Desulfurobacterium sp. TC5-1: one gene and its partner. The protein of the gene in region 1 interacts with the protein of each later gene in a pairwise test. Links are inferred from orthologs where the notes say so. Each region holds a gene or a part of one and is shown in the gene's direction. Other genes may lie near its edges.

Region 1 (15,648 bases):
TTCGTTACCCGCCCGACCTGGCTTAAAGTCCGGACTGGCAAGGAAAAATGCTTCTTCCATGAAAGAGTCAACTATCTGTTTATACATGTAGAGATCGTTATCTATCTTCTCTTTTTCTTCCTTAACCTTTTCAAGCTCTTCCTGTAATGCCCTCTTCTCTTCTTCCGCAGTCCTTTTTACCTGTTCTACTGTTTCAAAAAGGTTCTTCTTCTCCTTTTCACAAGCCTTCAGCTGCTCTTCAAGTTTTTCTATCTCTTTCTCAAGATTGGCTATCGTTTTTTTGAGAAAAACTGTGGATTCCCCGTTCCCTCTGTTGCCAAACATCTATTTTTCCTCCTTTGAAAAAATGGTTTTCGTATCAAGGATTATCAAAAGCTGACTGTCTAACTGAACCACACCTTTTATGTGTTTAATCTCAATCCCTATTGTTCCCGTCGGCTCCGGCAGGATATCATCCTCAGTAAACCTCAGAGAACCGACTATTTCATCTACCGTAATTCCAACCTCTCCGTAGTCGGTATCAAGGATAATGATGTTATTCTTTTCAAACAGCTCCGGTGTAATTTCTTCCCTTATCCCCAACTTCTTTTTTACAGTAGCTACGGGAACAATCTTTCCTCTCAGGTTCATTACTCCCAAAACAAACTCGGGCGACTTTGGAACAGGCGTTATATCTTTATCGGTCGTTATTTCAACAATCTCTTCTATAGGAATACCGACAAGTTCATCGTTCAACTTAAAACCTATTACCTGTATCTCTCTTGAAACCGTCGCACCAACTATCTCTTCTATCTCCAGCTCTTTCTTCCTACCATCTTCTACCTGCATTAGATTACCCCTATCAGGTCTTTTTTAATGTCGTTCAAAAGGGAATTAATGTCTAAAATCAGAATTACTCTTCCATCGCCGGCAATTGTTGCACCGGCAATTCCGGGAATATCTTCAAGAAGAGCCCCCATTGATTTAATAACTATCTCTTCTTCTCCGTAAAGTTTATCAACAGAAACGGCAATATACTTTTCACCAACTTTAACAACAACGATGAAATTTTTATCTCCTGATTCCTCAATGCCTAAAAGTTCATTCAAGCTAAACAAAGGTAAAACTTCATCTCTTAATACAAGACTCTTAAACCTTCCAACATTTTTAACTTTTTCTTTATCGTACTTCACAATCTCTATTATGGCATGGAGTGGGATAGAGAATATTTGATTATTAACGCCTATGATAAGGGTTCTTATAATGGCAACAGTCAGCGGTAGTTTGAGAAGAATTGTAGTCCCTTTCCCCTCTTCACTCTCTATCTCTATAGTTCCTCTAAGGGAATAAATGACAGAGGCAACAACATCCATGCCAACACCACGACCCGAAAGTTCCGTGACCTGGTCATTGGTTGAGAACCCTGGCATTAAGATAATGCTGTAGGCATCTTTCTCCGTCATCTGTTTTGCCTGATCCGGCGTTATCAACCCCTTTTCTATCGCTTTTTCCTTCACCTTTTCAACATCTATACCGCGACCGTCATCAGAAATGCCAATAATGATGTGATCACCCTCGTGATAGGCAAAAAGCTTTATCGTCCCCGTTTCCGGCTTGCCCATCATTACTCTTTCTTCGGGCATCTCTATACCGTGATCAAGAGAGTTTCTAACAAGATGGATAAGTGGATCTTCCAGCTTATCTATTATGGATTTATCAAGCTCTGTATCCTCACCTTCTATTATTAGATTAACCTTTTTGCCGAGCTTTTTAGAAAGGTCTCTTACTATGCGGGGAAACTTGGAAAATATCTTCTTTATGGGCTGCATTCTCAGTTTCATAACCGCAGCCTGAAGGTCACTAACCGTCCTGTCCATACTTATAACGGTTTCGTTGAGAGCTTCTATCGTCTCACTTCTAAGCTCTCTCTCAAGCTGAGAAATAAGCCTCATTATTCTGTTTCTATCAAGGACTATCTCTCCAACGAGATTCATAAGATTTTCTATTCTCTCAACATCTATTCTGATAACATCACTTGTTTTCTTCTTTTCCTTAGGAGGCTTGGCAGGCACGGGAGGCTTTACAGGTTCTGGCCTTTTCTCAGGTTCTTTTTTCTGCAAAGGAGGTGGAGGAGGCTCTTTCTTTTCTTCCTGTTTCTCTTCCTTCAAAAGGTCTTTTATCTCCTTTCCTTCATCAATCAACTTTTCAATAACCGGAATTATCTCCATAGGCCGCTCTTCCGGTGGCATCAAAATTATCTCTTCCAAAAGTCCGGCTAAATCCTTATCCGGATACCTCTCTATCAACTTTTTAAGAGCTTCCGGAACATCCTCCTTAAACTTTAATCCCTTAACACCGTTTTCACCACCTTCTGTTGAAGAACTTTCTGAGCTTTCTGAACCACTCTCTTCCTGCGGACTGCCGCTATCGCCTTTAAGTATGGAGTCCAGTTTTTTCAATATATCGTCTATATCTTCTGGATCAGGAATTTCGCCACTGTCCCTCACCATATCAAGAGCCTCTTTTAACTTATCAAGGCCCTCAAAAAGAATGTCCAATTTTTCAGAATCTATCTTCAACTCACCACTTCTTACCTTGTTAAAAATGTCTTCCATACGGTGGGCGAGCTCAACGATAGTAGTAAGATTTAGAAATCCAGCACCACCTTTAAGGGTATGCATTCCCCTGAAAATACGGTTAATCAGCTCTTCATCATCGGGAGAATTTTCAAGATTTATAAGATCCTGATCAAGACTGTCTATTATCTCACCGGCTTCAACCAAAAATTCTTCAAAAATTTCCTGCATGTCCTGAGGAATATCAATCTTCATGTACCCAACCCCGCTCCATTAATTAAAAAAACTTATCAATGTCGTCCTGAGCAACCCTTTTACTCTCTTCTAAATTCCAATCAAGATCCTCAACAGTTACATTTTCGTCACCGGCAAGAACTTTTTTAACCTTTTCAAGTCTCTGAGAAATGATATCCTGATAGCCGGTAACTGTCGTCATTTCTTGAAGAAGGTTTCGTACCCTCTCGCATTTTTCATCGTTCCCGCTGGAAATCTCCGGAAGAAGCTCGAGGATTCTCTTTACGCCCGAGAGAATCTCGGAAACCATCTTATCCCCTTCTTCCCTTGCCTTTTCAATTTGCTTTATCAGTAGTTCTTTTTCTTTCATATAAGAATCCCCTCACCAATATAATTTCTTATGTAGCTTCTCATTTTGTTTATTCTACATCAACTTCTGCCGTCTTTTCAACTTTACATTTTGATAAAATTTCTGTAGAAATAGAAACCAAAAAGGAGCAAGCGGTGGAAAGTGTAAAAACGAAAGAAGCACCGGAACCGGTGGGGCCCTACTCTCAGGGAATAATCGTCAGCGGATTCTTATTCCTGTCCGGACAGATAGGCATAGATCCGGAAACGGGAAAACTTGTAGAAGGAATTGAAAACCAAACAGAGCAGATTTTAAAAAACATAGAAGCTGTTCTAAAAGCGGCAGGAAGTTCTAAAGAAAGAATAGTTAAAACTACTATCTTTATAAAAGACATCAAAAACTTCGCAAAAGTAAACGAAATCTATGGAAATTTCTTCAAGAATTGCCCGGTATTCCCCGCAAGGTCAACAGTCGAAGTTTCAAACCTTCCACTCAATGCAGAGATAGAAATAGAGTGTATTGCAAAGGTTTAAAATGAAAGGCACCCTTTTTGTTGTGGCAACACCTATTGGCAATTTGGAAGATATCACTCTACGAGCACTTAAAACATTGAAAAATGCTGACGTAATAGCTGCAGAAGACACAAGGAGAACAAAAGAGCTACTTTCAGCGTTTAACATTTCAGGAAAGAAACTCCTCGCTTACCACGAACACAACGAAAAAGAAGCCACCGAAAAAATCATAAATCTGTTAGAGGAAGGGAACAACGTCTGTTTAGTCTCAGATGCCGGAACGCCAGCCATAAGCGATCCGGGATTCCGAGTCGTAAAAAGGGCCCGGGAAGAGAAAATAAATGTCATTCCCGTACCCGGTGCATCAGCGGTAATCGCAGCACTATCTGCTTCTGGATTTCCAACGGATAAATTTCTCTTCTACGGTTTCCTGCCTAAAAAGAGAAAGAAAAGGGAAGAGGCGCTCGTGGAAATTTTACAAATGCCATGGACAGTGGTAGCATACGAATCTCCCCACCGTATAGAAGAAACATTAAAAACGATTTCAAAGTTATCACCCGACAGGAAAATCGCTCTCTACCGGGAAATAACGAAACTTCACGAAGAATTTACAGAGGGAACAGCTGAAGAGATTTTAAAAAACCTGACACCAAAAGGCGAAATGGTGCTTCTCTTTTATCCTCAAAAAGCAACAGCTGAAGAGATAGACCCTGCAAAACTCCTTGAGAAATTCAAAAAAGAGGGAAAAACTCTCAAAGAAGCAGTTAAAAAGACATGCCAGATTACAGGCTTAAAGAAAAACGAGATTTACAAGAAAGCACTGAAGATATTTTCAGAGTGAAAGCAGGCTAACCGCCTGCTTTCACTTAATGGAAGGTTGACAGGGAACAAGTTCTCCGTTTTTATACTCATAAGCTTTTATCTTACATGGAGCACCGATATATCTTTCAACATCAACAAAAGATGCATACTCAACCTTAAACCACTTTATAGTAAGCTCAAGGGCAACCATTGGATCAAAATCTTTACAGCTGTAAGCGTCAAGACTGAAAAACTTCTCTTCAGGCCATGTGTGAATAGTACAGTGGCTCTCCAGCCAGATAGAAACACCTGAAACTCCGCTATCTTCAGTGGCTCTCCTTTTAAGAGTCTCCTCCATAAAATCGAGGGTTACACTCTTAACGTTCTCTTCAGAAAGTTTTTTAACAAACTGCTCAAGTTCTGACTGTGCAAACGGAAAACGGGCAACGATAGGTGGATATACAAGTGTCATGTCAAGTTGCCTCGCCATCTCTTCCATGTAGTCGTAGATGGGCTGAATCGTGTTAATTCTTGTAATATCAGTTACAACCGCATCCATCATTATGTGTCTTCCTACAAATTCCATCTTTCACCCTCCACCATGAGTTAGCAAAACCTAAATCTATCCTTCAGATTAAAAGTAGCAAGATAAATTTTCACACTTTTGAAAGTTTTAGCAATACCATTCAAGCAGAATTAAGTATAATCAACCACACCGAAAAGGCAGGGACATAGAATGCAAAGGGCAGTATTCCTTGATAGAGACAATACGCTCATTGAAGACGAAGGATACATACACGAGCCAGAAAAGGTAAAACTACTCCCGGGCGTTGCCGAAGGACTTAAAATACTAAAAGACGCAGGATTTCTCCTAATCGTAATCTCCAATCAATCCGGCATAGGAAGAGGCTATTTTAAAGAGGAAGATTTCCATGCAGTAAACAAAAGGCTGAATCAACTTTTAGAACCTTACAGCGTTCAAATTGACGATTTCTTTTTCTGCCCTCACAAACCTGACGAAGGATGCAGTTGCAGAAAACCGGAAACCGAACTTTTCTTTAAAGCAGCAAAAAAGTGGAACATAAATTTAAGAGAGAGCTTCATGATAGGAGATAAGATAATCGATATTGAAGCCGGAAAAAGGGCGGGATGCAAAAAGAGCTACCTTGTAAAAGAGGGTGAATTTTTAATGATAGCCAGAAAAATTACAGGTGAACGATGAAAAAGCTTCTCATAGTAACAGGTGAACTTTCCGCATTCAACTATGCAAGGGAAATCGCAGATGAACTTAAAAACGATTTAGAACTTTACGGCGTTTTGCTTGAAGAGATAGAAGGCGTTAAAAACATCTACGATGCAAAAAAACTAACGGCATTTGGGCTGTTTGAAGCAGTTACAAAACTTTTAGAAATAAGAAAGGGACTAAATACAATCAGAAACTTTTTAAAGAAGGAAAAGCCTGATGCAGTACTTCTGATAGACTTTCCCGGATTTAACATGAAAGTGGCAGAAGCAGCAAAAGAGGAGGGAATAAAAGTCTTCTACTTCATATCTCCAAAATTCTGGGCGTGGAACTACAAAAGGGGAAAAAAGATTGCAAAGTTAGTCGATAGAATGTTTGTAATATTCCCCTTTGAAGTGGAACTCTATAAAGAATTTAACTTTGAAGTAACCTACGTGGGCAATCCGCTAATGGACATGGTAAAACCAGACAAAAGTAGAGAAGCATTCTTTAAAGAATACAACTTAAAAAAACCTCCCATCCTCCTCATGCCGGGCAGCCGCGAATCCGAAATAAAATATCTCCTTCAACTCATGTTAAAAGCCGCCAAAAAAATAAAAGAAACAGACCCTGCAGAAGAATTTATTCTCCCTATTGCCGAAAGCCTCGATTTTAAAGCTGTTTCGGAAACGATAAAAAGAGAAGCCCCCTTCGTAAAAATTGTAAAAGGAAAAGAAGCATACAACGCAATGTTTTATTCAAAGGCAGGAATTATAGCTTCCGGAACCGCAAGCCTTGAAGCTGCAATAGCCCTTCTTCCTCATGTTGTCATCTACAAACTTCATCCATTAACATTCGCAATTGCAAAGCGACTCGTAAGGACGAAGTATATATCTCTCCCTAACATAATAGCCGGGGAAGAGGTGATCCCCGAGCTTATCCAGGACAAAGCGACACCTGCAGAAATCAAAAAAGCTCTAATAGACGTATCAGAAAAAAGAGAAGCAATTAAAAAAGCACTTACTGAGAAAGTTAAAAGTCAACTTAGAGGCAAAGCCATTAAAACCCTGTGTGAAGAACTTAAAGTATCGGTGTAGTATAATTAAATCCCTATTTAAATAAGGTTTAAGGAGAGAAAGAATGGGATACAGCGTAGCCGTGGTCGGTGCAACAGGTGCCGTTGGAAAAGAAATGATAAAGGTATTAGAACAGCGCAACTTTCCCGTTGATAAGATAAAACTGTTAGCATCTGAACGTTCTGCCGGAAAAAAACTAAAGTTTAAAGGAGAAGAAATAACCGTAGAAAAACTTACACCAGAATCATTTGAAGGCGTTGAAATAGCTTTATTTTCTGCCGGTGGAGACAGGAGCAAGCAGTTTGCTCCGGAAGCCGTTAAAAGGGGAGCCGTAGTAATAGACAACAGCTCCGCATTCCGCATGGACAAAGAGGTACCTTTAGTTGTTCCGGAAGTGAATCCAGAGGACGTAAAGTGGCACAAAGGAATCATCGCGAATCCAAACTGCTCTACTATTCAAATGGTAGTTGCTCTTAAACCGCTCTACGACCTATCAAGAATAAAAAGAATCGTCGTTTCAACCTATCAGGCCGTTTCAGGGGCAGGCGCTGCCGCTATAGAAGAACTTAAGGCCCAATCAGAAGCCGTTTTAAAGGGAACAAAAGTCCCTCCAGCCAAAAAAATACCAAAACAAATTGCCTTTAACTGCGTTCCACAAATAGATGTCTTTTTTGACGACGGCTACACAAAAGAAGAACACAAAATGGTAAACGAAACGAAAAAAATCATGCACGACCCGGAAATAAAAGTTTCCGCAACCTGTGTAAGAGTTCCTGTCTTCATAGGACACTCTGAGAGCGTAAACCTGGAATTTGAAAAACCTGTATCCGTTGAAGATGCGATAAATGCTCTAAAAAATGCCCCGGGCGTTACCGTCGTTGACGACTTTAAAAACGGCGTATATCCAACCCCCATAGATGTAGCAGGGAAAGATAACGTTCTTGTAGGAAGAATTAGAAAAGATGATACAATAGAAAATGGTTTAAACTTGTGGATAGTTGGTGATAATCTCAGAAAAGGAGCAGCGTTAAACGCCGTTCAAATAGCGGAAGTTTTAATAGAGGAAAACCTTATTTAGGATAGAAGGATGAAAGAAACTCTGAAAAAATTGGCTGAAGAGAGCAAAGATATAAAGGCACTTGCTATCGTTGATGAAGAAGGACTTATAATCGCTGAATACTCAAAGCCAAACCTGAACTTTGATATTGAAGAGATGGCAAGCCTCATAATTACTCCGGCACTACGCCTCTCAGAAGCTTTTACAGATGTAGATAAGGAAGAAAAATTGGAAGAAATGGTAGTGTTCTTGAGCCACACAATTGTTATTCTCTACAAACTTGCATATGAAACCTACTTAGTTGCCGCTCTTGAAAAGACGCCTCTCTACGGAAAAGTGAGATTCATCGTCAAGAAAAATCTTGTAACACTCAGAGAAACCCTTTGAGGGAGGTGGAGATGGCAAAACTAAGGTATTTAGGCCATGCAGCTTTCTACGTGGAGGGAAACGGGCTAAAAGCTCTTATTGACCCATTTCTATCACAGAACCCATGGAACATAGCCCAACCTGAAGAGTTTACAGATATAAACTACATCTTCGTTACCCACGGCCACGGCGACCACTTAGGTGACGCCATTGAAATAGCAAAGAGAACCGGCGCAACTATAGTCTCAATCTTTGAAACTGCATCCTACTGCGGATCAAAGGGAGCAAACATTCACGCAATGCACATAGGTGGAACATACCAGTTCCCGTTTGGAAGGGTAAAACTAACACCGGCAGCCCACGGAAGTGCAATCGTCGAAGGCGATAAAGTCATCTACGGTGGAAATCCGTGTGGAATAATAATAGAAGTTGAGGGCAAAAACCTTTATCACGCCGGCGATACAGGACTTATTGCCGACATGGAACTTTTAGGAAAATATGAAAATATAGATGTAGCACTCCTGCCAATCGGTGGAAACTTTACCATGGACCCAGGAGACGCCGCCATAGCAGCTGAAATGATAAAACCGAAAGTTGCCATACCGATGCACTACAAAACCTGGCCGGTTATAGATAAAGACCCGGAAGATTTCAAAAAGCTGGCTGAAGAAAGAGGTATCAGGGTTGAAATAGTAAAACCGGGTCAGGAGTACGAATTCTAAATGAAAAAGATAGGAATTGCCCTTTCCGGCGGCTTCCTCAGGGGAGTTGCTCATGCCGGATTTTTAAAAGGTCTGGAACAAAAGGGTATCTGTCCTGCTGCCATTTCCGGTGCAAGTGCCGGTTCGATAATAGGTGCTCTTTACGCTTACGGATACAATCCTGATAAAATTGTTGAAGTTGCACTGTCTCTAAACTGGAAGCAGTTAGCAACTCCGTCCTTCAAAGGTGGTCTTTTCAAACTGACAAAGTTGAAAAAGAAACTGGAAGAATTCATTGGCGACGTAGACATAAAAGAGCTCAAAATTCCATTTGCCCTCACCGTCGTTGATCTTAAAACACTTAAAGTCAGATTCGTTACAGAGGGAAAAGCTTCCGATTGGATAGTCGCTTCCTGTTCAATACCGCCCCTATTTGCTCCCTGGAAAATAGACGGAAATTACTACATAGACGGCGGAATAAGAAACGCCATGCCTGCTGAATTTCCAAGGGTTTCTGGATGCGACATCGTCATAGGTTCAAGCGTTCACTTCGTAAATCCTGAATACAATCCCGAATCTCTCACAGATGTTGCTATGAGAAGTGCTATGGCACAGGTTCTTGAAAACCAGCAGTACAGAGAGCCCTTCTGCGACATTGTTGTCAACCACTACCTGCCCGGTTCGCCGTTTGACTTCAAAAACATTGAAAAATTTTTTAAAACCGGATATGAAAATGGTTTAAAAACGGCAGAGGAGATTAAAAAATGGCTCTGAAGACACTCCACGCCTTCGTATCAGGAAGGGTTCAGGGCGTAGGATACAGAGCATTCACACGTTCAAAGGCAAAATCCCTGGGATTAAAAGGTTTCGTGAGGAATCTTCCGGACGGAAGAGTTGAGGTCGTTGCTGAAGGCGATGAGGAAAAACTCGAAAGACTCCTTGGCTACCTTAGAGAAGGGCCTTTCTTTGCAGATGTTAAAGATGTAAAATACAGCTACTCCAACTACAGAGGCGTGTATGAAGATTTTGAAATCACTTATTAAAGTTTTTATTATAGTTCTCACAATCTCCGTTACAGCAACTGCTTCAACGTACATCGTAAAAAAGGGGGATTCCCTCAATAAGATAGCCGAAAAATTTGGTACAACAACTACAGAAATTATTCTCTCAAATAAACTAAAACCACCTTACGTAATATATCCAGGACAACGTCTTGTTATACCGGAACGGTACAAAATCTACAGAGTGAGGAAAGGTGATTCTCTAAACAGAATAGCCAGAAAGTTCGGCGTTTCCCTGAAAGCCCTTATCAAAGAAAACCATCTTCGAAAACCATATAAAATATATCCCGGACAAAGGCTAAAAATCCCGGCAGGAAAAGTTTCTCTCCGGCAGCAAACTAAAAGGGAAACTTCCAAAACAAAAATTATCAGATACAGGGTAAGGAGAGGAGACTATCTCGGAAAGATTGCCAAAAAATTTGGGACAACCGTAAGAAATATCATTGAAATCAACCACCTAAAAAGACCTTACCGAATATACAGGGGACAGATATTAAAAATTCCTGTAAAAAGAAATTACAAAAGTAGCAATACAAAGGCAGAAACGGTAGAAACCCCAAAATATTCAATGTTGAGGAAAGTTCCAATATACAAATACTACCGGGTAAGGCGCGGGGACTCGATAGGAAAAATTGCAAAAAAATTTGGCGTCTCCGTTAGAAGCATAATAAGAGTAAACCACATTAGAAAACCTTACCTCATAAGACCGGGACAGAGGTTAAAAATTCTTGTTGGCTACAAAGACCGCCTTGCCCTAAACAGACCAATTGAATTCAAAATGCCACTTGACGGGCAGATAGACACCACCATAAGAGCAAAAGGATACAAGGGAATATTCATAATAGCCCCACCGGGAGAACCTGTTAAAGCAGCAGAGGTTGGTATAGTTAAGTTTGCGGGGAAGGATGACAAGTTCCTGAAAAAGTATGGAAACGTCATCATTCTTGAGCATCCTCAAGGATATACGACCATTTATGCATCTCTGGGCAGAATAGATGTAAAACCCGGACAGCTGGTTCACAGAGGAGAGGTTATAGGGACTTCTGGAATATCCGGCGACTGGGGAAGAAGCGGTCTATACTTTGAAATAAGCAGAATTCATAACGGAAAAGCATATCCTCTCAATCCTTTAGAGGTTTTAAGGTAAACAATGAGAAAGGCCGTTGAAGGCACATTAACCCTGTTTAGCCTCCTGCTCATAAGCGCTCACTTTCTAAGAGCCGGAAATCCACTGCTTTCCGCCGGCTATCTTGCCCTCTTTTTTCTATGGTTTTCAAAAAGCGCAACTGCAAGAAAGATTTTACAAACAGCGCTCCTTGTTGGAATAGGCATTTACACTTATACAGCTTATCAGTTAATCACGAAGCGCATCACTTACGGACTTCCCTACATGAAAACGGCTATAATTATGGCAGGTGTTAACGGATTTATCTTTTTAGCGTTTCTTGTCCTTACCTACCAGACAAAGAAGAGATGATGCAGCCGAAAACAACAGAAATCCAGCAGCTATACCGATTGTATCAGCAACAACGTCCTTCCAGTCACAGCACCTACCCGGGACAAAAAGCTGCGTAAGCTCTATAAAAACACCATAAGAAAAAAGTAATAAAAAAAGCCTGGCTCTATCAATCCAAAAACTGCCTAAAAGAGCAAGATAGAGAAAAGCAGCAATGTGATTAAGCTTATCGTTTGTAGGTGGAAGTGCCTGAACAGGAATGACGGAAAAAATGTAAATAGAGATAAGAGAAAAAATAAAGATACTTTTTACTTTCCTATCCAAGTTCACCTTTCCTATCCATAAGCTCCCGGGCAGCCTGAAGCGAACCTTCCGTCATTTCTCCTGCTATCATCCTGGCTATTTCCCTTTCCACATCTCCTTTCTCAAGAGGAAACACTGCTATCTCACCCTTTGGAGACTTCTCCACTTTGAAAACAGTATCGGCCATAGCAACAACTGCAGGCGAATGAGATACAGCTATAATCTGAACATTCCTTGAAATTTTAAGCAGTTTTTCCGCTACGCGAGAAAGAACCTTCCCCGACATACCGGCATCTATCTCATCAAAAACAAGAACATCGGAAGCCTTTCCACCTTCAGCAAGGATAGATAGGAGTAACCTTGAAAGTTCGCCGCCGGAAATCGAAACATCAACAGGTTGAAGCGGCATAGCTGGATTACCTGTAAATAGGAATGAAACTCTATCTTTCCCGGTAGATGAAAGGGGAACAGTTTCAAATTCTATTTTGAACCTCGCATTCTTAAGCTCAAGCTCTTTCAGGTGTTCTTTTATCCGTCTCTCAAGGCGTCCTGCCGCCTTCCTTCGTGATTTTGACAGCTCTTCTGCAAGTCTTTCAACCTTCTCCTTAGCTTCAAGATAAGATTTTTCTGCAGATTCTATCTTAAAATCAATGTTCTCAAGCTCCTCAAGCTCCGCCTTCGCTCTCTCATAAAATACTCTAACATCACCCCACGAAGGACCGTACTTTTCTTTAAGTTTTCTCATCTCGTAAAGTCTATCTTCTATTTCCTCAAGGGAGCTTTCCGTCTCCGGAATAGAAAGCCTCTTCTCAAGCTCAAAGACAAAACCCTCTATTCTATAATGGATATCCGAAAGCTCCTCAATTAAGTCTTCCACATCAAGCTCTTCTATCTCCCTCAAAACCCTCCCTATTTTACTGTGGGCAGAATCTTCTCCTTCATACAGTTCAGCACGGGAGAGGGCCATTACCTCTTTTATTTTTTCTGCCTTTGAAAGGATATCCACAAGCCTTGAAAGCTCGTTTTCTATCTCCTCTCCCCACTCAACACTCTCAAGCTCATTTATCTGAAATTTAAGAACATCAATCTTTCTCTTCTTCTCTGCCATACTCTCTTTAAGAGTTTCTAACCTCTCTTTAGCCTTTAAAAAAAGGGTATAAGCTGCCCTGTACTCTTCAAGCAAATCACTGTTACCTGCAAACTGATCCACAATCTTTAGTTGACGTGAAGGTTTCAAGAGGGTTATAGACTCATGCTGAGATTGAATGGTTATGAGAGGGGCTATGTTTTCTTTTACTAATTGCTGAGGAACGCGCCTACCGTTAAGGAAAAACCGGGTCCTACCGTTGACAATTTCACGACGGACAATTATCTCCTCTCCATCTCTCTCAAACACCGCCTCGACAACCGTCCCGTTAGAAATGGGAAGTTTTACCCTATCCCCTTTAAGAAAACCTACTGCACCAAGGAGGAGGGATTTTCCAGCCCCCGTTTCGCCAACGATAACGTTCAATCCATTATCAAAGATAAGCTCCGCCTCTTTTATCGTCGCAAAATTTCTAATTGAGAGTTCCGAAAGCATTACTGCTCCAGAAATTGTTCTATCTGCTTCAAAATCTCAACCCTTCCTTCCCGGGTTCTGGCAGAAAAGGGAATTACATTGACGCTGTCATCTATCCCCAACTTCTGTCTGATTCTCCTCTTTAGTGTAGCCCTTTCAGACTGCTTTTTTAACCTATCCACTTTCGTTGCAACAACACAGAAAGGAATTCCGTAATACTCAAGCCACTCCTTCATCATAATATCCTTGTCAGTAGGACCAACCTTTGAATCAACAAGCAGAAAAACTCCTTTTAATTTATCCCTTCCTGTAAGGTAGGATTCTATAAGCTCTTTCCAGCGCCGCTGTTCAGCTTTCGAAAGCCTGGCAAAACCGTAACCGGGAAGGTCAACGACAAAAAACCTATCATTAACAAAGTAAAAATTAACGGAACGCGTCTTACCGGGGGAAGAACTCACCTTTGCAAGGCGGTAATTCTTGACAATCGTATTAAGAAGGGAAGACTTGCCCACGTTGGAACGTCCGACAAAGGCAACCTCATTGTAGGGTGTATCTGGCAGGTCTTCCGGTTTAAAAACCGTTTTGTAAAGTTGTGCTTTCTTTACCGTTATCATCCGTGCAGTAGTTTATCTATGGCAGCTTTGTATTTTGCCTCATCACCGGGGGCAAAACCAACACCATAGTAGCAAACATCCCCGTTTTTATCTATGAAAAATGTCTGGGGAATTATATCACTTCCGGTAAAGTAGCCCGGATAATTCATCCAGGTTTTCTGGTCAACAACAACCACGGGATACTTAATTCCTTCCTCCTTAACAAACGCTTTTAGAGCTGGCGGCGGATTTCCCTCGTAATCAGTGTTCATTCCGATTACAACAACCTTTCCGCCATACTCTTCATAAAGTCTGTTAAGGACAGGAATTTCCCTTCTGCAGGTTGGACAAAATGTCCCAAAAAACTGAAGAACAACAACCTTTCCTTTAAAATCCGAAAGTCTTATCTTCTTACCGCTTACCGTTTGAAGCTCAAAGTTATAGCCAACAGCACACTTTGGTTTCTCAGGCTCTCGCGACTCTTTCTGAACAGCAGAATTTTCTTTAGAAACAGTCTTATTCTGACCACAACCGCCGATAAGGGCAGCCGCAAGAAGAAGACCGGCAGCTATTTTCTTTTTCATTTCTTCTCCTCTAAGTATCTTGATGCTGACATTGCCGCAACAGCCCCATCGGCTGCGGCAGTAATCACCTGCTTGAGCGGCTTTTTACGTGTATCACCGGCAGCAAAGAGGCCCGGCGTTGCCGTTTTCATCTCATCATCGGTAAGAATGTACCCTCTATCGTCAAGCTCAACAAGATGAGCTATAGGAGCTGTATTTGGTTCACTACCTATAAAAATGAATATACCATCAACTTTCTGCTCGCTCTTTTCCCCTGTAACTGTATCTTTAAGCGTAAGAGATTCAACAAATTGATCACCGTTAATAGATTCCACAACTTTATTTAAAACGGGCTTTATCTTTTCATTTGCCTTTACCCTTTCCTGAACAATCGGAACAGCACGGAACTTATCTCTCCTGTGAATGAGGTAAACCTTGTTTGCAAATTTCGTTAGAAAGAGTGCCTCCTCAAGTGCAGAATCTCCACCACCGACAACGGCGACATCTCTTCCTTTAAAAAGAGCACCATCACATACAGCACAGTATGAAACACCCCTTCCCAAAAATTCTGCTTCACCGGGAACGCCGAGTTTTCTTGGTGTAGAACCTGCAGCCCATATAACAGTCCTGGCCTTAACTTCACCACCAGATTCAAGCTTTAAAGTAAAAATGTCACCATCAATATCAACTTTATTGACGGAATAACCGCTCTCTATAACGGCTCCAAAGTTTTCAGCCTGCTTTTTCATCCTGTCGGAAAGCTCAAAACCGGCCATTGGCTCAGGAAAACCGGGGTAGTTCTCTATCATCTCGGTAATAAGAAGCTGCCCGCCGGGAAACATGGCATCAAGAACGAGCGTCTTAAGGTTACTCCTACCCGTATATATGGCAGAGGCCAGCCCCGCAGGACCGGCTCCGACTATCACAACATCCCAGAGTGTATCAAACATTACTCTTCCCCGATAAATCTTTCTATCGTCTGCTCAAAAACAGCCTTAGGTTGAAGACCTACCTTAACATCGGCGGGCTCACCATTAACAAAGAGCATAACCGTAGGAATACCTCTTATGCCGTACTGCATAGCAAGCATCGGAAGGTCATCCGTATTAACCTTGAAAACTTTAATCTTTCCTTCGTACTGATTTGCAAGCTCCTCTATTGTAGGTGCGAGCATCCTGCAAGGTCCACACCACGGTGCCCAAAAATCTACGAGAACCGGTACATCGGAAGCCAAAACT
Region 2 (15,592 bases), on another replicon or contig:
CAAGATGTACAGGGACGAAAACTTAAAGAAACTGGCAAGGGAGAAGTTCCACCACTTTGCAACCCTTGAAAAAAAACATCAGGAACTTGACGACATTATAGATAAAATGGAAAAAAAAGCCTTCCTGACACCTAAAGAGGAAGCAGAACTTGACAGGATGAAAAAGGAAAGATTAAAACTCAGAGACGAAATGGTTATGCTTATCAAAAAGGCTCAGGAGGCTGCAAACAATGAGAAGTGACGTTCTGAGAGAATTTGAAAAGCTACCTGCCCGTGCACTCATGATGGCAACAGGAATTAGAAGAGAAGACATCGATAAACCATTAATTGGAATAATTTCAAGCTACACAGACCTTGTTCCTGGTCATGCAGATATGTACGCACTTGAAAGGTTTATAGAAAGAGGAGTTGCTGCTGCCGGCGGCACTCCATTTATTGTTAGAGTTCCTGCTATATGCGACGGTATAGCAATGGGACATGAAGGAATGAGATTCTCTCTCCCTCTAAGAGAGATCATCGCTGATTCTGTTGAAGACGTCGTCAACGCACATCAACTTGACGGTATCGTTCTTCTAACGGCATGTGACAAAATAACCCCTGGAATGCTCATGGGAGCGGCAAGGGTAAACATTCCTGCAATAATCGTAACTGCAGGGCCAATGCTTGCAGGAAGGCGCGGGAAAGAGAGACTTGATCTCGTTACCCACACATTTGAAGCCATCGGAAAGTACAGAGCTGGTGAACTCTCATTGGAAGAACTCCTTGAATACGAACAAACAGCATGCCCATCCTCCGGTGCATGTCAGGGAATGTTCACTGCAAATACGATGGCTTGCTTATCAGAAGCTTTAGGAATGTCTCTCCCTTACTGCGGAACATCTCCGGCACCATTAGCAGAGAAAAAACGAATAGCTGAAGCATCTGGAGAAAGAATTGTAGAGCTCGTAAGGAAAGGTATAAAGGCAAGAGATATCATGACTCCAGAAGCCTTTAGAAACGCGATAAGAGTTGACCTTGCCCTTGGCGGTTCTACAAATACTGTTCTGCACCTTCCGGCAATAGCTTATGAAGCCGGTGTTCCTTTTGACATTAAACTCTTTGACGACTTAGGCCGAGAAACTCCAAAAATATGCAGCATGAGACCTGGCGGGAAATACCTTATGGAAGACCTCCACTATGCCGGTGGGATACCTGGCGTACTGAACAGACTGCAAACATTAATAGAAGACAACCCAACCGTCTCAGGAAAATCCATTAAGGAAGTAGCAGCAAATGGAAGAATATTTGACGAAGACGTCATAAGACCAATGGACAATCCTTATAAAAAAGAGGGAGGACTTGCAATTCTCTACGGGAATATTGCCCCGGAAGGCGCCGTTATTAAACAGGGTGCCGTTAGCGATAAGATGAAGGTATTCAAAGGTACCGCAAAGGTATTTAACTGCGAAGAAGATGCTATGAAAGCCGTGATGAACGGCGAAATTAAGCCTGGCCACGTTATAGTCATCAGATATGAAGGACCAAAAGGCGGTCCCGGCATGAGAGAAATGTTAGCAGTTACTGCTGCCGTCATGGGCATGGGACTTGGTGAATCCGTAGCCCTCATAACAGATGGAAGATTTTCCGGCGGAACACACGGTCCTTGCGTTGGACACATTTCACCTGAAGCTGCCGAAGGTGGCATCATAGGAATCATCGAGGACGGGGACGAAATATACCTTAACATTCCAGAGAGAAAACTTGAACTTTTAGTCCCGGAAGAAGAAATCAAGAAAAGACTTGAAACCTTTAAACCTCTCCAGAAAGAGGTTAAATCAAAACTTCTCAGGAAGTATGCAAAACTTGTATCTTCGGCTTCAAAAGGTGCAGTTCAGGAAATTTGAAATATAATATAGAGGGGAGCTTAAAGCTCCCCTTTCAATTACTGAAAGAAATCTTTTATCTGTTCCCTTGCAGCTTTCTGAGCATCCTGAAGAACAGATTCATCAGCAAGATAATCGGAAACTTCCGGGTAATAAGTCGTATTTGTGCTTAACAGGAAACCGTGATTTACATAAGCGGAACTATTACCAAACATGTACCATCCTGGGGCAACTGTTACATTTGAGAAATCCACCTCTGTATAGTTACTGAATCCTATGGATTTGGCAAAAGATAAGTTGGATACGTATGGAAGTATAGAATCACCATAGGCAGACTGAATTATCGTCTTGTTTGCAACATTGCCGGCAAGATATGATGGGTCTGCAGGATCAAGAAGCGTTTGGAAAATGCCAAGAGTCACAAAGTAATCGATAGAGTTTTTCTCAACTCCAAGAGTCCCAAGGAGATTCGTTATCATACTGTTAGTCGCAGTATCAAGAACAGAAACAAGATTTGCCGCACCAACGTTTAGAACAGCTTTTGAAATCGTATTATTGGTAGCGCTATCTATGCCAAGGAGAGAACCACCAACGATACTACCGAGAGACATACCGACAAGGTCGATATTCTTAGGAACATCCGGGGTTCCATCACCGTCAATATCAAATCTTCCAGAAGCAAGAGCTCTTAATACAACTCGCGCATCAAAAATCGACTGATAAAAGTTTATCCTGTCACTACCCGGATTTTCGGTAAGGAAACAGCTTCCAGAAACATTCTCATAGCAGGTTGTGTAAGGATTATCGTCTGGAAGCACCCTGTCGCCGTGATATGGAAGGTCTATCGAAACAACAGCGTAAGGGATATCGCCTGTTAAAAGCTGCGCCACCGTTCTATTTGCCCCTAAACCGTGGAGGAAAACATAAACCGTATCATTATAGGTAGAGAAATTTGCCCCATTGAAAATAGAATATGGAACTGCCATCAACGTTTGCTCTGCTATATTAACACTCATAACTGTATTGTTCGTCCCATTAACAAATCCAAGAAGCGGTGCCACAGGACCTGATAGAATGAAAGTTTCTATTCCTCTATATTCCAGAGGAACATCAGTATAGTTCAATCCTCCTATTAAACTTTCCAGGTTATCCGCAACCGTGCTGTTTGTCAAAGCCTCATTTATAACGCCAAAGTCATTTATTGACAATGTCTTGTTCGCTGTTGTAAATGTGAATATTTCAAGAACGTTATCTCTGTAAAGTCCAAACTGAGGAAGCACTGAATCGTAAAGAGGTTTATACTCTTCTCTCAAGGCTTCAAGCTGAGGGTCTAAAAGAGTATCGTTTGTTTCAAGCTCTTTATACATGACTGACTCTAAAATCTCATTCCCGGAATTATCCTTTATTCCATTCTCTAAAACAAAAAGGTACTGATGACCTGCGTCAAGAGGCCTTACAGGATAAAATTTCAAAAAGTCTCCATCCTGCCTGAATGTAAGTTTGACTGTCTCATCCATACCAAGACATGCCGCAGATGTACCATTTGATGCAGCACAAACTTGAAAATCTGTAAGATCTATAAGCTTAAAGTGCCCGGAAACATCAGTTAACGATTTATCGTTCATAAGAGGAACACCAATAAACATGTTAGGACTAAAACCTTTTATGTGAAGAGCATTAATTGCCCTGTAGAGAAGCTTGGTGGCATTATCAGAGGCTTCATCCACCGGTAGAGTCACATTACCACCGTACTGAGACCACATAATATCGTTGGGAAATGGTATTTTTTCGGCAGAAGGATCGAAAACAAGACCATTTCTATCGATAGGTATTTCTGTTCCAGGAACAGAAGACGCATTTTCTGTTTCCGCAAGTTTGGTTCCGCACGAACTAACTGCAACCATTATAGTTAAGAGAGCAATCCATTTTCTCATCACTTACCTCCTCTTAAAATGTGTAACTAACGGTAACACCGTACCCCCACAGATGGCCGTCTGCAGAAAGGGATACACTCCCGTCATCGTAAGTTTCATTTAACTCAACACTTTCCCCGCCTATTTCTCTCTTACTCTCGGCAACACTGTACTGAAGAACCGTATCAATCTTCACTCTACCAAAGTTAAATCCGGCACCTACAGAGTAGGTTTTCTTATCAGCATCAGGCCAGGCCATGTCAAACGTGTGATCCGGAATGGGAGAAGGATCATAAAAGTATCCTCCCCTCAACGTAACAACGTCATTAACAATATAGGAAACACCAATCCTAACCTGTCTCGTATCCTGCCAGTCCCTCACGAAAACTTCCTGAGTTTTACCAAGTATCGGTGTTTCAAAATCAACAATATACTTATCTATCGTGCTCCACCGTGTCCAGACAACATCAAACTCAATAGAAACTCTATCATCTGGCGTATACCTTATACCACCCTGTATCTGTTCAGGATGATCAATCTTTGTCGTAGCATTTGTGAAGTAAGAAGTTCCCTCTACTTCTACAGTGCCGGTAAAGTCGGTTTTCGCTCGTGAACGGTAAGTCAAACCGAGAGTAAGTCTCCTGGAAGGTTTATACATGAAACCGAAGTTGTAAGAAACATTGAAATCATCTGAAAACTCTGACTTAATAACCTTGTTGTTTAAGGATGGTAGCGTTGGAGCGTAAATTCTCCTTTGAGTACCAGCATCGGAACGACCAAGAGAAACACCAAAACCAAACGTTAAATCATCAGTCAATCTGAACGCAACTGTAGGTGTAACAACACCCCTTATATAATAGGACTCGAAACAGTTGTAAGCGGCCGGATTGACTGCAGGGTCAGAATCCCATTTAATATGGAGACCATAAGGAATATAAGCAGCAATACCAAAAGCAAAGTTGTCATTTATTTTCGTTCCGTAACCAGCAAAAGGAACGAAAAGCGTATCTGAAACGTCAGTGAATGAAGCATCGGAAGGAAGAACAACGCTCCCAGTCCCATCAACTGCGGTAAAATCGTGAATCCTTAAAGTTGGATCAAGAATTTCAAAACCGGCAGAAACGACCTGACTATCAAGTTGCATTAAACCGGCAGGGTTGTAGTAAACAGCATAAGGATCGTCTGCCGTAGCAGAGTAAGCACCGCCAAGTGCCGTTTCTGCAGAACCTATACCAAAGGTATCAACATTACCGCCATACGCAGCAGAAGAAACGGCAAAAAAACAGGATAAAAACAGCAACAGTTTCCGCATCCCTTCCTCCTCAAAAAGATAATAATTACAGAGATTTTAGCATATACAAATAGATAGAAAAAGAAAGTAAGAGAGAGATTTCCCCGGTCAAAGCAACCCTTTCTTGCTCTAAACCCAATAACTGCATAAATTTCTCTTTACGTTAGTGCCGAGAGGGTGATAAATGAAAATTACAGGTCATATACCGGGAAGAGACATCATAGAAAACCCTGAGAGAATAGAGAGAACCCTGAATAGAAACCTCGGAATTGAACTGCAACTTACGGCCGATGTTCTTGAAAAAGTACCATTAAAGTTTTTCTCAAAATTAGCCGAAAAACTGGCCGATAAACCGGTAACATTTCACGCTCCGTTTATGGATCTAAACCCGGGCGCCATAGACAAATACATACGGGAGGCAACACTAAAACGGTTTAAAGAGCTGAAACCCGCAGCAGAGATATTAAGACCTGAAGTAATTGTTTTTCACTCCGGGTTCCATCCCCGAAAAATTCTTCCTGTCTACGACAGATGGATAAAAAATTGTGTAGAAACATTTAAAGAAGTGTGTGATCTATTCCCGGAAACAAAAATAGCAGTTGAAAATGTTTTCGACGACGTTCCAGACTACCTAAATGAACTTTTAGAAAAGGTGAACAGAAAGAACATGGGAATATGTATTGACGTTGGACATCTAAACATTTTTTCAAAACTACCACTCGAAGATTGGCTTAACCTCTTTGCAGACAAAATTTTCGAGTTTCATATTCACGATAACGACGGTATAAACGACCTCCACATAGCTGCCGGTAACGGAACTTTTAACTTTCAACCTTTATTCAACTTTTTAAAGGAGAACAGAGAAAACCCGGTAATTCTTACCTTAGAAGCCAAAACCGAAAAAGATCAGATGGAATCTTTCCAATTTTTGATAAACAACTTAGCAGGAGACGAAGATGGAAATAAGAATATATCCCGATGAAGTACTCAAAAAAAAGGCAGAAAAAGTTAATGAATTTGATGAGAAATTAAGGAACATTGTCAACGAAATGTTTGAAACAATGTACAAAAGAGGTGGCCTTGGACTTGCTGGCAATCAGGTCGGCATTCTTAAACGGATAGTCGTCATAGACATTGAAGCTGGCAAAGAGAGAGAAGGGAAAAACAAAATTGTTCTAATCAATCCCGAAATTATCACCATGGAAGGTGAACAGGTAAATCAGGAAGGGTGCCTGTCACTTCCAGGTCTTTATAAGAAGGTAAAAAGAGCTGCCTACGTAAAAGTAAAAGCACAGAATATTGACGGAGAAGATTTCGAAATAGAAGGCGAAGACCTTGTAGCAAGAGCCCTTCAACACGAAATAGATCACCTTAACGGTATAGTCTTCATAGATAGACTTTCACCACTACAAAAAAGACTCGCCCTTCAACGCTACAAAAAGCTTAAAAGAGAATATGAGAGAAAAATGAAGAAAAGATAGGCGGAGGGCGTTTAATGGAAAAAGTCATAATAGAAAGACTTGAAGAGATAAGCAGAAGATTTAAAGAGATAGAAAGCCTTTTAAGTAATCCAGATGTAATATCAGACAGCGGGAAGTATAAGAAGCTTGCCCGCGAACATAAAGAATTGCAACCAATATATGAAACATATCAAAAATACAAAAAGGTAGCCGCTGGCATTCAAGAAGCCATAGAGGTGATGAACTCCGGTGAGGACGAAGAGTTCATAGAACTTGCAAAAGAAGAAAAAAAAGAGCTTGAAAGGGAAGCAAAAGAACTTGAAAGCCAACTGAAAATGCTCTTAATTCCAAAAGATCCAAACGATGAGAAAAGTGTAATCCTTGAAATAAGAGCCGGAACAGGCGGTGAAGAAGCTGCTCTCTTTGCAGCAGATCTATTTAGAATGTATTCAAGATATGCTGAAAGAAAGGGCTGGAAAATAGAAATTCTGTCTGCAAATGAAACGGGACTTGGCGGCTACAAGGAAATATCTGCCCTGATATCCGGAAAAGGCGCCTATAGCAGGTTAAAGTACGAAAGCGGCGTTCACAGAGTTCAAAGAGTCCCTGTAACAGAATCAGGCGGCAGAATTCACACGTCAGCTGCCACCGTTGCAATTCTTCCAGAAGCAGAAGACGTCGAGATAAAAATTGACGAAAAAGATCTTAAAATAGACACCTACAGATCCTCAGGAGCAGGTGGTCAACATGTAAACACGACAGATTCCGCCGTCAGGATAACACACATCCCAACCGGTATAGTGGTAACCTGCTCAAACGAAAGGTCTCAGATTCAAAATAGAATAAAAGCAATGAAAATTTTAAGGGCAAGGTTAAAAGAACTCTACGAAAGACAACAAAAAGAGCATCTTGATTCAACCCGCCGTTCCCAGATAGGAAGCGGGGATAGAAGCGAAAAAATCAGAACGTACAACTTTCCAGAAAACAGAGTAACAGACCATAGAATTAAACTTACCCTCTACAACCTCGAACAATTCTTAGACGGAGAAATGGACGAAATGATAGACGCCCTCGCCGCTGCTGAACAGGCAAAGAAAATAGAGAATTTAGTAACAAAGGACAACCAATGAAAAAAGTAAATGTAATCGGTGCAGGATTGGCGGGAAGCGAAGCGGCGTGGTATTTAGCGCAAAAAGGCATTCCCGTTACTCTTTACGAAATGAGACCTAAAAAACTGACCCCTGCTCACAAAACAGAACTTTTTGGAGAGCTCGTCTGCAGCAACACACTTGGCGGAATTGACGAAACAACCGCAAGAGGTCTCCTGAAAAAAGAGATGGAAATCCTCAATTCACTCATAGTTGAAGCAGCTAAAAAAACAGCCGTTCCAGCAGGCGGTGCACTTGCGGTGAACAGAAAAGACTTTGCAACTTATATAACAGAAAAAATATCGCAACATCCTCTCATAGAAGTTACCAGAGAAGAAGTTACAAAAATTCCTGAAAACGAAATTACAATAGTGGCAACAGGCCCCTTAACTTCAGATTCCCTTTCTCAATACCTAACTGAATTTCTTGGAGAAAAATCTCTTTCTTTCTACGACGCCATAGCACCCATTGTCTATGCTGATACAATCGACTACTCAAAATGTTTCTGGGGTTCACGGTACGGTAAAGGAGGCAACGACTATCTAAACTGTCCAATGACCGAGGAAGAGTACGAACGGTTCTACAACGCCTTAATGGAAGCGGAAAAAGTCCCTCTAAAAGAGTTTGAAAAGGAAGCCTACTTTGAAGGATGCATGCCCATAGAGGAGATGGCAGAAAGGGGAAAAGAAACACTGCTTTTTGGACCTCTTAAACCTGTGGGATTAATAGATCCTAAAACGGGCAAAAGGCCTTTCGCCGTAGTTCAACTAAGGAAAGAAAACAGAGAAGGCACACTGCTTAACATGGTAGGATTTCAGACAAAACTTACCTATCCTGCACAGAAAAAGGTGTTTAGACTCATCCCGGGTCTTGAAAACGTTGAATTTGCAAGGTATGGTAGCATTCACAGAAATACATTTATAAACTCTCCTAAACTATTGCTTCCAACCCTTCAACTGAAGAAAAACCCAAACATTCTCTTTGCTGGACAGATAACAGGTGTAGAAGGCTATCCTGAATCTGCCGCAAGTGGCATAATCGCAGGAATAAATGCGGCAAAACTTTTAAAAGGTGAAACACCGGTATCACCACCCCCTACAACAATGATAGGCGGTTTGTTAAAATACATAACGGAAGCTGACTCTAAAAGGTTTCAACCTATGAACGCAAATTTTGGTCTTCTTCCACCTGTTAAAGCAAAAGGTAAAAGGGTTAGACGAAAAATACAGGCAGAAAAAGCTCTAAAGGATATGAAAAGATGGGCTGGAAACGTTTTATAGCAGCATTGCTAATCATTCTGCCTGCTCCGGCTCACGGTAGCAGGAATATCTATAAGATAAACATAATAAAAATTAGAAAGGCGCAAGAAAATACCGGGAAAAAGATAATCTATTATAAAATAAAGCCGGGGGACACACTTTACGGAATTCTGAGAAAGTATAATTTACCCCTTAAAATGATAGGTGAAGTGGCCAAACTAAATAAACTTAAAAACCCCAATCTTATTTTGAAGGGACACATTCTCAAAATTCCACTACCGGGCGTAAAAAAGAAAGGAGTAAAAGAAAAATTTAAAATAGCAAACAATGTAGTTCCGGATTTTTTCCCTATAATAAACGGCAGAGGCTTCAGAAGTTACAAGAAAGGAATGATTCTACTAAATTCAGGAACGGTTAATCTTCAACAAAATCCGGTAGTAACAACCGGCGGAAACAACTACATAATCGATCTTAACAACAACCTGACGGAGCAGGAAATAAAAGAACTGCAGAACATTGGATACAAAGTAATAAAAAACAAAAATCAGCTCAGAAAGCTCGTTGAAGAAAATCTCCTGAACACATTCGGTTCGTTTGAAGCAAACGGCACGATAAAGCTCGGTACATTTGACAGGTTAACATACCATTATGACTACCTGATATATGACATGGAAACCGGAAGCACAAAAATATTTAATCTTACACCCGACACGCCGAAAGAACTTAAAAACCTTCTATCAGCTTATGGAATCACAGTGGAACAGCCAGAAGCAAAATCTGAAAAAGGAGAATCTGGAACGCTTAAAATTTTAACAGGAACAAATATAGAAAAAATCACAGAGCTAATACACCTTCTAACAGGAGAAAAAGCCATAAAAGATGGAAACGGCTATAGTTTCAACAGGCACAAAATTTTTGTTGTGAAAGAAATGACCTCACCAGAAGAGATAACAAAGAAAAAGATGGCAGGTTTCACGATAGCAAAAGTCTATCCAGACATGGGAAAAAGCATAAGAGAAGCTGTTAACACCATTCCTTTCGCAATACAAAGAATAAAGCTCATAATAGTGGAACCGCCGGGAACTGAAGGAAAGCGATCAAGATTCGAAATCAAAGGTTTTTCCATAGAAACACCAAACAGAACGTACTTTCTCATACCTGGTGTGGAAAAGCCAGAAGAGATTCCGTATCTTATCTCAAGAGGAATCAATCTAATAGTATATTAATTTGTATTATATGTAAGCTTGAAGGGTCGTGTTAATAATTTTATGTAGCCATGAGGAACATATCATGAACCTCTTCTTTAGCCTCAAGAAATCCATTGTGTTGGATCACCTATGCCTGTTGTACTTGGAATACTTTGACTCCCATTTCTTATAGAAAAATGACGGGCTAAAACCCTGCTTTTTAAAGCGGGGATACAGCCCGACACCCCAAAAGGGTATTGACTTTGACTTAGCGGTAATATACCACAAGAATATGATAGAAGCTAAACGCACTAAGGGTTGCGTCAAGGAAAGTGAAACGAGCGATAGTTTTTGAGTTAAACCGTTTGACAGAAGAACAAGAGATAATTCTCGGATACCTCACCTACCACGCTGGAAGACTCTGGAATCAAGCAAACTACCTCATAAAGAACAAGTTAGCGAAACCTGATTACAGAGACCTCTACAACAAACTCAAAGATGAATCCCTACACTTACGCTCCTTACAATCCCGCTGTGCTCAAATAGTCCTTGATGAGCTGTCAAGAGGATGGAATAACTTTTTCAAGTTCCTAAAAGACCCTAAGAAGTTCAAAAAGAAAGGAGTAAGTGTAGTTAAACCGCCAAGCTGCGTAAATCCTGAAATTCCCCACAGAGTGGTAACTTGGGATAAAACAGGATTCAAGATAGAAGGAAGTAGGATAAGACTTTCGCTATCAAAAAACTTAAAAGAATACCTGCTCAAAAAGTTTGGATATTCACCTGCTTACCTATGGATAGAGACAGGGTATAAGGACTTAGAAAACCTCAAAGTTCTCAACATACAGATAGTTCCGTATAAGTCCTACGGACAGGTAAGCTTTAAAGCGGTAGTAGTGTATGAGAAAAAAGTTCCGGAGGTCAAACTGCAAAGTAACAAAGTATTAGCGATAGACTACGGAATATCAAACTTTGCCACCTGTGTGATAGAGAAAAATCCTATTTCTTACATCATAGATGGTAGAGGTCTAAAGACCCTTCTCAGGAAAAAGCTCAAAAAGATATTTAACCTGCAAAAGAGAGTTGATAACCTAAAAAATAAAGGACTGCCGACGATTAAGTTGGAGAGGAAACTTCACAGACTTTGGAAAAGTGTTAAAAACCTTTTAAGAGACTACGCACACAAAGTAAGCAGTCTCATAACAAAGCTTGCGGTTTTAAATAATGTCAAGACAGTAGTAATAGGAAAAGTTCAGGAGTCAAAGAATAAGGAAAACAACCTTCCAGACCTTGTGAATCAAATGTTCAAGCTGTTACCGCACGGGAAAGCAACAGAATACTTAAGATACAAGCTCAAAGAAGTGGGGATAGAAGTTAAGCTGATAGACGAAAGCTACACTTCCGTTACCGACTCCTGCGACGAAAATGCAGGAGTTAAAAAAGAGAGCAAGGGTAACGGAAGAAGGATAAAGAGAGGACTTTTCCTATCACCGATTAAAGGACTCATTAACGCAGACGTTAACGGAGCGAGAAACATCTTAAGGAAGTTCAAAAGGAAGTGGTTTGACCTTGTGACGGGACTTAAGAAAGTAGTAAGGGTAAGAATCTACGAGTTTGGGAAAGGTATCTCCGAATCCCTGCAAATAGCAGGGATAGGAGTAGAGGGCAGCGTGAACCTGCCCGGAGGGATAAGGGTAGGGACAACCTACCAAACTCCCTCAGAAGCCTACGACTTTAGTCGTAGGTAGTTCACTGAATCTTTCGAAACCCTTTAGAGCTTTCTTTGCCTCTACTTGCCTGTTCCTTCTAAAGTTATTTGTAATATCTAACAACTATCATACACCACCTTTCTACTGTCTAAAATAAGTTGTTTAAAATAAAAAATCGGAACACAAAATAAGTAATTAAGAATAACCCACTTTGTATAGTTAGATATATAATCTCGTGATTCTCTATAGCAGGAAATTTATGTTTAAGTAGTAAACTTGCCCCACCAACAATCGGTATTGAAACTATTATGCTTAATAATCTTTTCATAAATTTACTCCACAAAGATCTACCAATCCCAGTTATAATGACGTGCATTATCTATGACTACTTGTATCAGTTACTACTACACCCTCTAAAATTGCCATGCTAAAGAAGCTGCTTCTAAAACATCTATTATAGTCTCTATAGCACCATACTAAGAGACAGGACACATCAAGCCTTTATAAAATTATTAACACAATCATAAAAATATTGATTATTGCTTCAATAAACTCTATAAACAAAATCTACTATAGAATGTTCCGAAGGAACTTTTTTATTTCTCACCACAACTTCAACCGAATAAACAACTCCTTTTCCTCTGTTAGTAAGGTCTATCCGCCTTATAAGTGTAGCTGTTGTACTGTAATCTCCAAAAGAAGCATACGAACCTAATTGAATAGGCTGATTTGTTTTAGAACAATCAGTATATGAACACAACTTATCATCGTCCATCAATTCCATTAAATATGAAGAAACCCCTTTAGCAACTTCAAGCGAACCAGAATACCGTTTTTTACTACCAACAATTATGACATTGTTAAAAAGTATATATAAAAGTGCAGCAATAAAAGCTGAAGCGATGAAGGTTACAATTAAAGTTACTATTAAAACTATACCTTTCCTTTTATTCAATGCTCCTCCAAAAATTATAAATTCATTGGTTTAACGGAAAACTTAATCAGCTTCCACCTATATTGCTGCCAGTTTTTCCCTATGCGAGCCCTAATCTTGGCAGTAAAATCTATTCCTGCATTTCTTAAGCGATTTGTAAACTTATATTTTCTGTTCCTTTTGCCTTGCTGAACAACAATGAAAACAGTAACAAGCTTCAATTTTTTTCTTTCATCAGTAGCAGAAATTTTTCCTATTGCAGAAACAGGTAAATATCTTTCGTTCTGTTCAATGATTCCATCTCCATTTAAATCCCAATCAAACCTCACATCAAAATCTGCAACACAATCAAGTATAGGATCCTGTTGAGATGTACCCTTAACTTCTCGTATCAGCTCTCCAGTTCCAGCGGCACAATAATCTGGAACGTCAACATTCAAAATCTGATAAATTATTCCCCTACAGTACTGAGAGCTGCAAGCAGAAGGAGCAGAGACGGTAAAAGCAGGATAAACAATATAAGTCCCATTCCCTGGACAGGTTAAATAACTTGAAAGACCACTTGCAATAGTTCCATTAACAGATAAATACACCGCTTGTCCAACATGCAATTCTGGAAAAAATTTATTTACCAGAACATTTGCACTGCCAGAAGAACAATCTACAATCTGCCATGCTGACGTTTTCTGGTCCAGAATATCGTAAAGAGTCCTTAAAACCAACTCGTTTTTAGTCATATTCCATTCAACAGGTATAGCCGTTTCGTTTTTTCCCACTCCAAGTCCTGCATTTTCTATGTCCTGCCTTAAAATTTCAAGTCCCAAAACCCTTTTTATGTCGGAAGACTGATATGAAGATTCCTGAGTATATGTTCCGAGAAGCCTCGTGTATACAACATAAACTGCAGACATTACAATTGTAGCAGCAAAAACAGCAACTAATAACTCAAGCAAAGTAAGTGCCTTTCTCATTCTTTTTCCCTTACCACTGTAGAATAATCAAGCTGATGAAATTTACCATTATAATTCCAGCAAACATACACTGTAACTTGTTTTATGTCCAGAGTAGGATCAACAACAACATTAAAATATTTTCCAAAAGCAAAATTTTGATTCCTAAGCTGCACTACTTCGAGATTTTTACCTGTCGTCAAGGCTTCTCTGCAAGAACTGGTTCCATTATCAAGAACTGATGCCGTGATAAAGTTGTAGTCCATGTTGCGAACAGATTCAAGATTTTCTCTTGCAATTTTAGAAGCAGCATTTAAAAGATCATTTTCTACGCTTATCCGATAATAAAACCCTGCAGAATCAAGCAAAGCAATCATAACTATAGAAAAAATCACAAACGCTACCAAAACTTCAAGCAACGTAAATCCTTTTCTCATCAACAACGACTAATCCTCACGTCTGTTCTGTCTATGATTATGCAGTTATCTCCCTGATAATTAAAATCACCTTTATAAATAATTTTAGAAGTAGCATTAAAAGTTCCTTTATCTGTAATGATAACGGGAGCGGTCTGCACAAAAGGTTCTTTTAAATCGTAATTTTTGTAACTTTTCCAGCTACTACCATCCCATATGTATATCAATAACCGATGCTTATCAGGACTAATATATACTTTAAACTGCCTTTTCTGAGAAAAAGCCTTCATTCTCAAATTCTGCAGCATCGAAGCCATCCGGCGGATTTCTGTATTTATTGTATTTGAATCTATCCAGTTTCTGTACTTTAAGATTCCCGCAAAAGCAAGAATAGCTATCAAAGCTATAACTATCAAAAGCTCAAGTAAAGTAAAAGCTCTATTTTTCCATCCATAACAGAAGTTCACCTTTCCCTCCAGAGGGTGGTACAAACTTAGCTCCACTTTCAGGTGCCACACCAGTAAACCAGCCAGAACCTGTATCTGAATTTAAAACAGTTCTTTTGTTTGTTGTATTATCAAATTGTGAAGCTTCACTTTTAAGACTAACTTTGTGAATAGCAGCAGTAGAAAGCTGCACAAGTAGAGAACCTTTCAAATTTTTTCGATCCATTGAATATCTCGTGCAGTTATCAAAGATGCTGCTCCCCGACGCTCCGTTTAGAAGCCATATCCTTGAACGGCCACCAAAACCACATACATCTGCTGTTGGTTCTGTAGTTACAAATGCAACAACATTCAGATCAGTTATCGTTGGGTCTGAAATTAAGCGCTCTTTAAGGTATCCATCATCATCAGTATTCAGTTTTATGTACCAACCTAAAGGCAAAGTTGAAGAAATAGAACAAACTGAGGCAGAAGTCTCTGTAACATCAACAATGGAACTTGCATCAGGTAAACTCCAGTTGTCTCCAGAATGAATCAGAGGAAGTCCATAAATCCTATTTGCTACTTCAGGGTTCGGATTATCTTCTTTATAAAACCAGCGACCTGTACCAAAGAAAATGTAATATCTCCCAAAATATTTACCAACTGCTACTTTTGAAGTTACCGGTGGGATTTTATTTTTAAGGTATATATTAAACTTCCAGTTAACTGGATCGTCACTCCTAACATCTGCAACGATTATTCCTCCTTTCCAGTCCTGCATGTCTGCAAATTTCTTTGAATAACCAAAAAAGACAAAGTCTGTTTTTCCATCATCATTAACATCGAGCCCATTGGTAAAAAGGCGTCCCGCAAAGGCGTTCGGCAGTTCATCAATTGTTACATTTCTAATTTCTTTCCCTGTCAACAAATCCAAAATGTAAACAGAAAGAGGCTGATCAACATCACCGTTATAGTCAGTAGGTCCAGAAGCAAACATAACATAAATCTTGTCACCTTTATTTATTACAGCAGGGCCGG

Evidence for each region.
Region 2: the proteins of H153_RS0108650 (region 1) and def interact in binary tests that used the Escherichia coli proteins (3 or more experiments, as listed by UniProt). The link is inferred for Desulfurobacterium sp. TC5-1 from one-to-one orthologs.

What each region holds. Positions count from the first base shown.
Region 1 is NZ_ATXC01000002.1:186,721-202,368, forward strand. The notes cover bases 5,860-8,820. They hold H153_RS0108650 (aspartate-semialdehyde dehydrogenase), read left to right. Parts: upstream 5,860-6,813; coding sequence 6,814-7,827; downstream 7,828-8,820. Other genes in these bases: lpxB (lipid-A-disaccharide synthase), read left to right, coding at 5,860-6,770; H153_RS0108655 (hypothetical protein), read left to right, coding at 7,837-8,193; H153_RS0108660 (metal-dependent hydrolase), read left to right, coding at 8,205-8,820. In the rest of the region: H153_RS09730 (methyl-accepting chemotaxis protein), read right to left, coding at 1-324; H153_RS0108610 (chemotaxis protein CheW), read right to left, coding at 325-828; H153_RS0108615 (chemotaxis protein CheA), read right to left, coding at 828-2,810; H153_RS0108620 (hypothetical protein), read right to left, coding at 2,833-3,159; H153_RS0108625 (RidA family protein), read left to right, coding at 3,294-3,671; rsmI (16S rRNA (cytidine(1402)-2'-O)-methyltransferase), read left to right, coding at 3,673-4,491; H153_RS0108635 (S-adenosylmethionine decarboxylase), read right to left, coding at 4,513-5,037; H153_RS09735 (HAD family hydrolase), read left to right, coding at 5,188-5,673; more of lpxB, read left to right, coding at 5,670-5,859; more of H153_RS0108660, read left to right, coding at 8,821-8,894; H153_RS0108665 (patatin-like phospholipase family protein), read left to right, coding at 8,895-9,647; H153_RS0108670 (acylphosphatase), read left to right, coding at 9,638-9,916; H153_RS09740 (LysM peptidoglycan-binding domain-containing protein), read left to right, coding at 9,891-11,081; H153_RS0108680 (hypothetical protein), read left to right, coding at 11,085-11,411; H153_RS09745 (VanZ family protein), read right to left, coding at 11,370-11,720; H153_RS0108690 (DNA repair protein RecN), read right to left, coding at 11,707-13,275; and 4 more genes.
Region 2 is NZ_ATXC01000001.1:338,671-354,262, reverse strand. Bases 4,880-7,784 are described here. They hold def (peptide deformylase), read left to right. Parts: upstream 4,880-6,022; coding sequence 6,023-6,547; downstream 6,548-7,784. Other genes in these bases: trmFO (FADH(2)-oxidizing methylenetetrahydrofolate--tRNA-(uracil(54)-C(5))-methyltransferase TrmFO), read left to right, coding at 7,653-7,784; prfA (peptide chain release factor 1), read left to right, coding at 6,574-7,656; H153_RS08990 (sugar phosphate isomerase/epimerase family protein), read left to right, coding at 5,251-6,048; H153_RS0101780 (outer membrane protein transport protein), read right to left, coding at 4,880-5,087. In the rest of the region: rimI (ribosomal protein S18-alanine N-acetyltransferase), read left to right, coding at 1-69; H153_RS0101795 (YdcH family protein), read left to right, coding at 5-241; ilvD (dihydroxy-acid dehydratase), read left to right, coding at 231-1,883; H153_RS0101785 (hypothetical protein), read right to left, coding at 1,922-3,796; more of H153_RS0101780, read right to left, coding at 3,810-4,879; more of trmFO, read left to right, coding at 7,785-8,954; H153_RS08985 (LysM domain-containing protein), read left to right, coding at 8,933-10,159; H153_RS0101750 (RNA-guided endonuclease TnpB family protein), read left to right, coding at 10,453-11,865; H153_RS0101740 (hypothetical protein), read right to left, coding at 12,371-12,781; H153_RS0101735 (hypothetical protein), read right to left, coding at 12,796-13,731; H153_RS0101730 (type II secretion system protein), read right to left, coding at 13,728-14,147; H153_RS0101725 (prepilin-type N-terminal cleavage/methylation domain-containing protein), read right to left, coding at 14,147-14,593; H153_RS0101720 (PilC/PilY family type IV pilus protein), read right to left, coding at 14,565-15,592. UniProt on the Escherichia coli protein: Removes the formyl group from the N-terminal Met of newly synthesized proteins. Requires at least a dipeptide for an efficient rate of reaction. N-terminal L-methionine is a prerequisite for activity but the enzyme has broad specificity at other positions.